DNA from 2 places in the Arthrobacter sp. KKT183 genome. Region 2 is predicted to be linked to the other one. Evidence: predicted binding sites of a transcription regulator. Region 2 holds the regulator's gene; the other holds the start of a gene.
The links. The regulator HrcA, encoded in region 2, represses chaperone genes, less so after heat shock. The targets are predictions, from matches to a motif close to TTNGCACTCGNNNNNNNCGAGTGCNAA.
Positions count from the first base shown of each region.

Region 1: the regulator HrcA is predicted to act here: its motif matches at 1,689-1,715, upstream of groL (chaperonin GroEL).

Region 1 covers NZ_CM145770.1:498,150-501,556, forward strand. Annotated here, with positions in the region: gene ACZ2GY_RS02470 (uracil-DNA glycosylase) at 1-72, opposite strand, end outside; gene ACZ2GY_RS02475 (DUF3263 domain-containing protein) at 198-503, shown strand; gene ACZ2GY_RS02480 (LytR C-terminal domain-containing protein) at 540-1,232, shown strand; gene ACZ2GY_RS02485 (cold-shock protein) at 1,359-1,565, shown strand; gene groL (chaperonin GroEL) at 1,864-3,407, shown strand, end outside.
Region 2 covers NZ_CM145770.1:1,900,437-1,903,843, forward strand. Annotated here, with positions in the region: gene dnaJ (molecular chaperone DnaJ) at 1-780, opposite strand, end outside; gene hrcA (heat-inducible transcriptional repressor HrcA) at 847-1,863, opposite strand; gene ACZ2GY_RS09090 (DUF3097 family protein) at 2,008-2,859, shown strand; gene ACZ2GY_RS09095 (DUF4870 domain-containing protein) at 2,979-3,407, shown strand, end outside.

The DNA of each region.
Region 1 (3,407 bases), 1.4 Mb from region 2:
AGCGGCGAACGGCAGCGTTGCGCCCGGGCTGGAAGGAATGGGCAGGGTGGTGCCGCCGTCGTCGTCGTTCATGGTTCTATCTTTGCCCGGATGGGCACTCAAGCTCCACTGCGGGTAAATGACAACGGTGTGATTCGCCACTACCATGGGGAAAGTAAATTGGGCGGAAACGGTGGATTGGACGGTGTGTCGTGAGCATGCAGGGACCGGCGCAGACAGACCAGAACGGCCACGCAGCGGGCGTGCGGGAGTCAGGCCTGGGTGAGCGGGAAGAGCGGATACTTGAGCTCGAGAGACAGTGGTGGAAATACTCGGGGGCCAAAGAGCAGGCCATTCGTGAGCTGTTTGATCTCTCTGCCACGCACTATTACCAGATCCTCAATGCGCTTATCGATACAGAAGCCGCGCTTGCCCATGACCCGATGCTCGTGAAGAGACTGCGTAGACTACGTACAACCCGCCAACGCGCCCGATCAGCGCGCCGTCTTGGCGTCGATGTCTAGCACCCACGTCCACCCAATCCAAGGATTCCCCGCACCATGACCCAATACCCCCGCGACGAATTCGACCAGGTTCCCGAATCCGCCGCCCGGCAGGGAGTTCACCGCGAGCGCATTGTGCCTCCGCGATCTAGCGGTCTGGCATTGAAGGTTGTTGCGGGAGTCCTGGTCCTCGCGGTTGGCCTGGCCGCATACTTCCTCTTTCCGCGCCTTGGGCTTGGGCAGGCCAGCGATGTCACTCCGGGGAGCACCAGTTCTGCGCCGACGCCGTCCATCACGGCCGAGGGGGCGGCGGGCGAACCCAGCGAAGACGCCAGTGAATCTGCGGAGTCCACGGAATCTGTGTCGCCCAGTGCCGCACCCACTCCCGGGGAAGAGTCGACTGCCGGCTCGGAACCGACAACCGAAGAGGAACCGACAGCCGAGGCAACCGATTCGCCGTCAGAAGCGGCAGCAGTCGTCGACATCACCCAGCCGGTTGCCGTGCTGAACGCCACCGCGGTCAGCGGGCTGGCAAGCACAGCGGCGGGCAGGCTGCAGGCGGATGGCTGGAACGTGACCCAGATCGGCAACTGGTCCGGCCAGCAGCTGCAGGGGTCCATCGTGCTCTACAACGCAGAGGAGCAGCGCCCCACGGCTGAGGCGCTCGCCGGTGCCCTTGGTATCGGCGCTGTCCAGGGCAATGCGGGTTTCGGCGATATCACCGTGGTGGTTGGCCCCGGCTTCCAGTGAGCCGCCCGGTTAAGGATCAATAACATTCACTGTGTTCCGCATCACTGCTTTCGAGTTCTGGGATTAGATGTATCTCAGCCCCGCCGTCAATAGTTAAGCGGGGGATCTACATAGTGGGAGAACAACATGGCGCAGGGAACCGTGAAATGGTTCAACGCTGAAAAGGGCTACGGCTTCATCACTGTCGATGAGGGCGGGGCGGATGTCTTTGTGCACTGGTCCGCAATAGACATGGAGGGCTACCGTGCACTCGATGAGGGCCAGCGGGTCCAATTCGAAATCGGAGAAGGCCAGAAGGGCCCGCAGGCGGAGGCCGTGCGGCTCGCATCCTGAGCAACCCAAGCAACACCAAACAACGACGGCGCGCTTCCCCTGTCAGGGCTGGTGCGCCGTCGTCGTTGTTTTCCCCAAGGCGAAACAGCTTGCACTCGCAGTGTGTGAGTGCTAATTATTGACTTAGCACTCTGGTGTGACGACTGCTAAGACGCCACAATGGGAGTGAACCAGGCAACCTCTGTGGTGAGGGCTGGTTGGGGAGGTACAGAGATCCTCCCGGATCAGTCCGTCCGTCGCGGGCATCACAGGCCGGTAGCAGCATACGCATGACCGTCCCGAAAGGACCTACGCCGTTATGGCCAAGATCATTTCTTTTGATGAAGAGGCACGCCGCGGCCTCGAGCGCGGATTGAACATCCTCGCTGACGCAGTCAAGGTTACGCTGGGCCCCCGCGGTCGCAACGTTGTCCTTGAGAAGAAGTGGGGCGCTCCCACGATCACCAACGATGGCGTTTCCATCGCCAAGGAGATCGAACTCGACGATCCGTTCGAGAAGATCGGCGCCGAGCTGGTCAAGGAAGTTGCAAAGAAGACCGACGACGTCGCCGGTGACGGAACCACCACCGCCACCGTCCTCGCCCAGGCGCTCGTCAAGGAAGGCCTGCGCAACGTAGCCGCCGGTGCTGATCCGTTGAGCCTCAAGCGCGGAATCGAGAAGGCAGTTGACGCCGTCACCGCCGAGCTCCTCGCCTCCGCCAAGGAGATCGAGACCAAGGAGGAGATCGCAGCTACGGCTTCGATCTCCGCCGGTGACCAGCAGATCGGTGACCTCATCGCTGAAGCCCTCGACAAGGTGGGCAAGGAAGGCGTCATCACCGTCGAGGAGTCCAACACCTTTGGCCTCGAGCTTGAGCTCACAGAGGGTATGCGCTTCGACAAGGGTTACATTTCCGGCTACTTCGTCACCGACGCAGAGCGCCAGGAGACGGTCCTTGAAGACCCCTACATCCTGATCGTCAACTCGAAGATCTCCAACGTCAAGGATCTCGTCGCTGTTCTTGAGAAGGTCATGCAGTCCGGCAAGCCGCTGCTGATCATCGCCGAAGACATCGAGGGCGAAGCCCTGGCTACCCTCGTGGTCAACAAGATTCGCGGCACCTTCAAGTCCGTTGCCGTCAAGGCACCGGGCTTCGGCGACCGCCGCAAGGCTCAGCTGGCTGACATCGCCATCCTCACCGGTGGTCAGGTCATCGCTGAGGAAGTTGGCCTCAAGCTGGAGAACGCAACCCTGGACCTTCTGGGCCAGGCACGCAAGGTTGTCGTCACCAAGGACGAGACCACCATCGTTGAGGGTGCAGGCAACGCCGAGGAGATCGCCGGCCGGGTTGCACAGATCCGCGCCGAGATCGAGAACTCCGACTCGGACTACGACCGCGAGAAGCTGCAGGAACGTCTGGCCAAGCTGGCAGGCGGCGTTGCAGTCATCAAGGCCGGAGCCGCAACCGAGGTTGAGCTCAAGGAGCGCAAGCACCGCATTGAGGACGCCGTCCGCAACGCAAAAGCTGCTGTTGAAGAAGGCATTGTTGCCGGTGGCGGCGTGGCCCTGATTCAGGCCGGCGCCAAGGCATTCGCCAACCTCAACCTTGAGGGCGACGAGGCAACCGGTGCAAACATCGTTCGCATCGCCATCGACGCTCCCCTCAAGCAGATCGCTTTCAACGCTGGCCTCGAGCCCGGCGTTGTGATCGAGAAGGTTCGCGGCCTGCCCGCCGGCCATGGCCTCAACGCCGCGACCGGCGATTACGAGGACCTCCTGGCTGCCGGCGTGAACGACCCCGTGAAGGTTACCCGCTCTGCACTGCAGAACGCTGCCTCCATTGCGGGCCTGTTCCTCACCAC
Region 2 (3,407 bases):
GCCCTCACGAAGGAAGGTCGAGTCGCTGTTGACCCGAATCTCTACGTAGAGATCGCCCTGGGGACCGCCGGCCGTGCCGACCTCGCCCTGGCCGGCGAGCTGGATACGGGTACCTGTAGCGACACCCGCGGGCACCTTGATGGTGAGGCTTCGGCGGGAACGGATGCGGCCATCCCCATTGCATTCGTTACAGGGATGCGGGATGACGGTTCCGTACCCCTGGCAGGTGCCGCAGGTCGCCGTCGTCATTACCTGACCGAGGATGGACCGAACCGCACGCTGCACCTGACCGGATCCGCCGCAGATATCACAGGTTCGCGGGGAAGTACCCGGCTGGGTACAGGATCCATCGCAGGTAGGACACACCGCCGCTGAATCTACCTCGATCTTCTTGTTGGTACCAAAGACCGCATCCTTCAGATCGATCCGGACGGCTATCAACGCGTCCTGACCGCGTTGGGTTCGGGATGGGGGGCCGCTGGGACCGCCTCCGCCGAAGAATGTCTCGAAAATGTCCTGGAACGCAAAGCCCGAGCCGGAATAACCGGCACCGAATCCATTGTCGGTGCCGTTTTCATTACCGGTGGTGTCGTAGACGCGCCGCTTCTGGGGATCCGAGAGTACCTCGTACGCGCGCGTGACGAGCTTGAACTCCTCAGCTGCTTCCGTGCCGACGTTGACGTCCGGGTGGAGCTTGCGGGCAAGCTTCCGGTATGCCTTCTTGATTTCTTCGCCGCTGGCGTCGCGTGCAACGCCAAGGACCTCGTAGTGATTACTCACTCCTGCACATCACTTCCTGTTATCTCACCGCGTGAACGGCTGGGCTTCATGGGCTCCGTCATCCGGTCAAGATTCATCGAGGATGCGGGAAAGGTAGCGGGCCACCGCTCTCACGGCGGCCATGGTGGTCGGGTAATCCATTCTCGTGGGGCCAAGCACTCCCACCTTTGCCAGTGAATCCGGTCCATAGCCGGTAGCAATCACGGAGGCTTCGGCCAAACCGCCATACGGGTTCTCCCGGCCGATGCGGACCGAGATGCCCAGAGCATCCTGCCCCATCTCGGAAAGCAACCGAAGCATGACAACCTGTTCCTCAAGCGCTTCCAGGACCGGACCAATGGTTAAAGGAAAGTCGAGGGTTGAGCGGGCGAGGTTGGCCGTGCCCGCCAGCACGATCCGGTCTTCCCTGTTAGCGGCTGACAACTGTTCCAGGCTGTGTCCAATTGCCTGGCCGAGAGATTGCAGCGAGGGGGGAAGATCCGCAATGCACGCACCGAGTTCCTGGGGAACCGACGGCAGACGAACACCGGAAACCCTTTCCAGAAAATGCTGGCGCAGGTCGGCCAGGTCATTTTCCTGTGCCTCGGCGGGCACGGATACTACGCGCTGCTGCACAGCGCCGTTCGTGGAGATCAGCACCACGAGCGCGCGACCGGGAGCGAGCAGCACGAGTTCGATGTGGCGGACGGACGCCGTGCCCAGGTGCGGGTACTGCACGACCGCAACCTGATTGGTGAGTTGGGCGAGCAGACGGACGGTGCGGTCGAGGACGTCGTCGAGATCGTCTGCGCCCTCGAGGAGTGCGCGGATAGCCCGCTTTTCCGGGGCCGACAGCGGCTTGACCTCGGCGATCCGGTCGACGAACAACCGATAACCCTTGTCGGTCGGGATGCGGCCGGAACTGGTATGCGGGGCTGTGATCAGGCCCTCTTCTTCCAGAAGTGCCATGTCATTGCGGATTGTTGCCGAAGATACGCCCAGCCTGTGGCGCTCGACCAGCGCCTTGGATCCCACCGGCTCGCGGGAATGGACGTAATCCTCAACGATGGCCCGCAGGACTTCAAGCCGCCTGGGTTCGCTCATGTTCACCTCCGATGTACTTTCCTGCCCTGTTTCTGAGTTAGCACTCAACACACCTAAGTGCCAAGTCTAATACGATCGAGGCGATTGTTAGCATTGGCTCTGCCTGTTCCGAAGGCAGGGATTTGTGGAAGCGAGCGAAGTCACATGTCGTATCACGAGTGGGGAGCACAGGATCTTACCGGACCCCGGGCCGCCCCGGCCGCCAAGGTCGAAGCCCGTCCCGGCGTCGTCCTTGAAGACGTGCAGAGCGGATTCGTCGGGGAGATCCTGCGCACGGAGAAGGCAGGTGGGATGCACGTGATGGTCCTTGAGGACCGCCGCGGCAAGCGACGCACTTTTCCGCTCGGCTTCGGCTTCCACCATGAAGGTTCGCCGGTGGAACTGATTCCTGCCCGCGCGCAGTCAGCAGCACAGCTGAGAACGGCGTCGGGCTCTGTCCGGGTTGCCGGAGCGCGGGCGCGCACGGCTCGGGCCAGCAGGATCTGGGTCGAGGGCAAACACGATGCCGAGCTGGTGGAGAAGGTGTGGGGAGACGACCTGCGGGTTGAGGGCATCGTGGTGGAGCCGTTGCATGGCGTAGACGATCTGGCAGCAGCCGTGCGGGACTTTGCTCCCTCCGCCGGACGCCGCCTGGGTATCCTCGTCGATCATCTACTGCCCGGCACCAAGGAAGCCCGGATCGCGGCCGGGGCGATGACGGTGGCGGGCGCCGCCGGGAACGTACTGATTGTCGGGCACCCCTACGTCGATGTGTGGCAGGCTGTGAAGCCGCGTGCTCTTGGTCTTGATGCCTGGCCGGTAATACCCCGCGGCGAGGACTGGAAGACGGGGATATTGAGCCGGTTAGGCTGGCCGCACTCCACGCAGGCGGATGCCGCGAACGGCTGGAAGCGCATCCTCAACGGCGTCAGCACCTACGCTGATCTCGAACCGACGCTGCTCGGGCGCGTCGAGGAAGTCATCGATTTCCTCACTGCACCGGGAGCCGGCGCATAGCCATTGAAGGCTTCGTCGCGGCACACGCGACTGCGCCCGGCCGGTACACCAAGTACCCTTGAGGAAGTAAGTTCCGCTTGTGTGAGCGGTGAAGTCCGAACAGCCCGAAGGAAGTACCGTTGCCTAACAGCGCAGACCGGCACGGTGACGCCCAGTCACGACCGGCGCCCCGGGACTCTGATCCCGCGTTCCAGGGTGCCAGTTCCAGTGCGCCACCGCTGAGTCCGTCGGAAGACCGTCAATGGGCAACGCTGTCCCACTTCCTCGGCATCCTGGGGTTTGTGCCGTCGCTGATCATTTTTCTGATCTTCCGCGACCGGGGCGCCTTCACCGAGCAGGAATCGAAGGAAGCGTTCAACTTCACTTTCCCGCCAAGCATCATTGCCGGGATCTGCCTGCTGCTGTCCCTGATACCCGGGATCGGCGGGATCTTCGCCGTCCTCAATGCGCTCATCTGGGTGATGCTGGCAGCGTTCTCCGTTGCGGCCGGTATCCACGTCAACCGGGGCAAGCCGTACCGCTACCCCTTCAACCTGAGGATTTTCCAC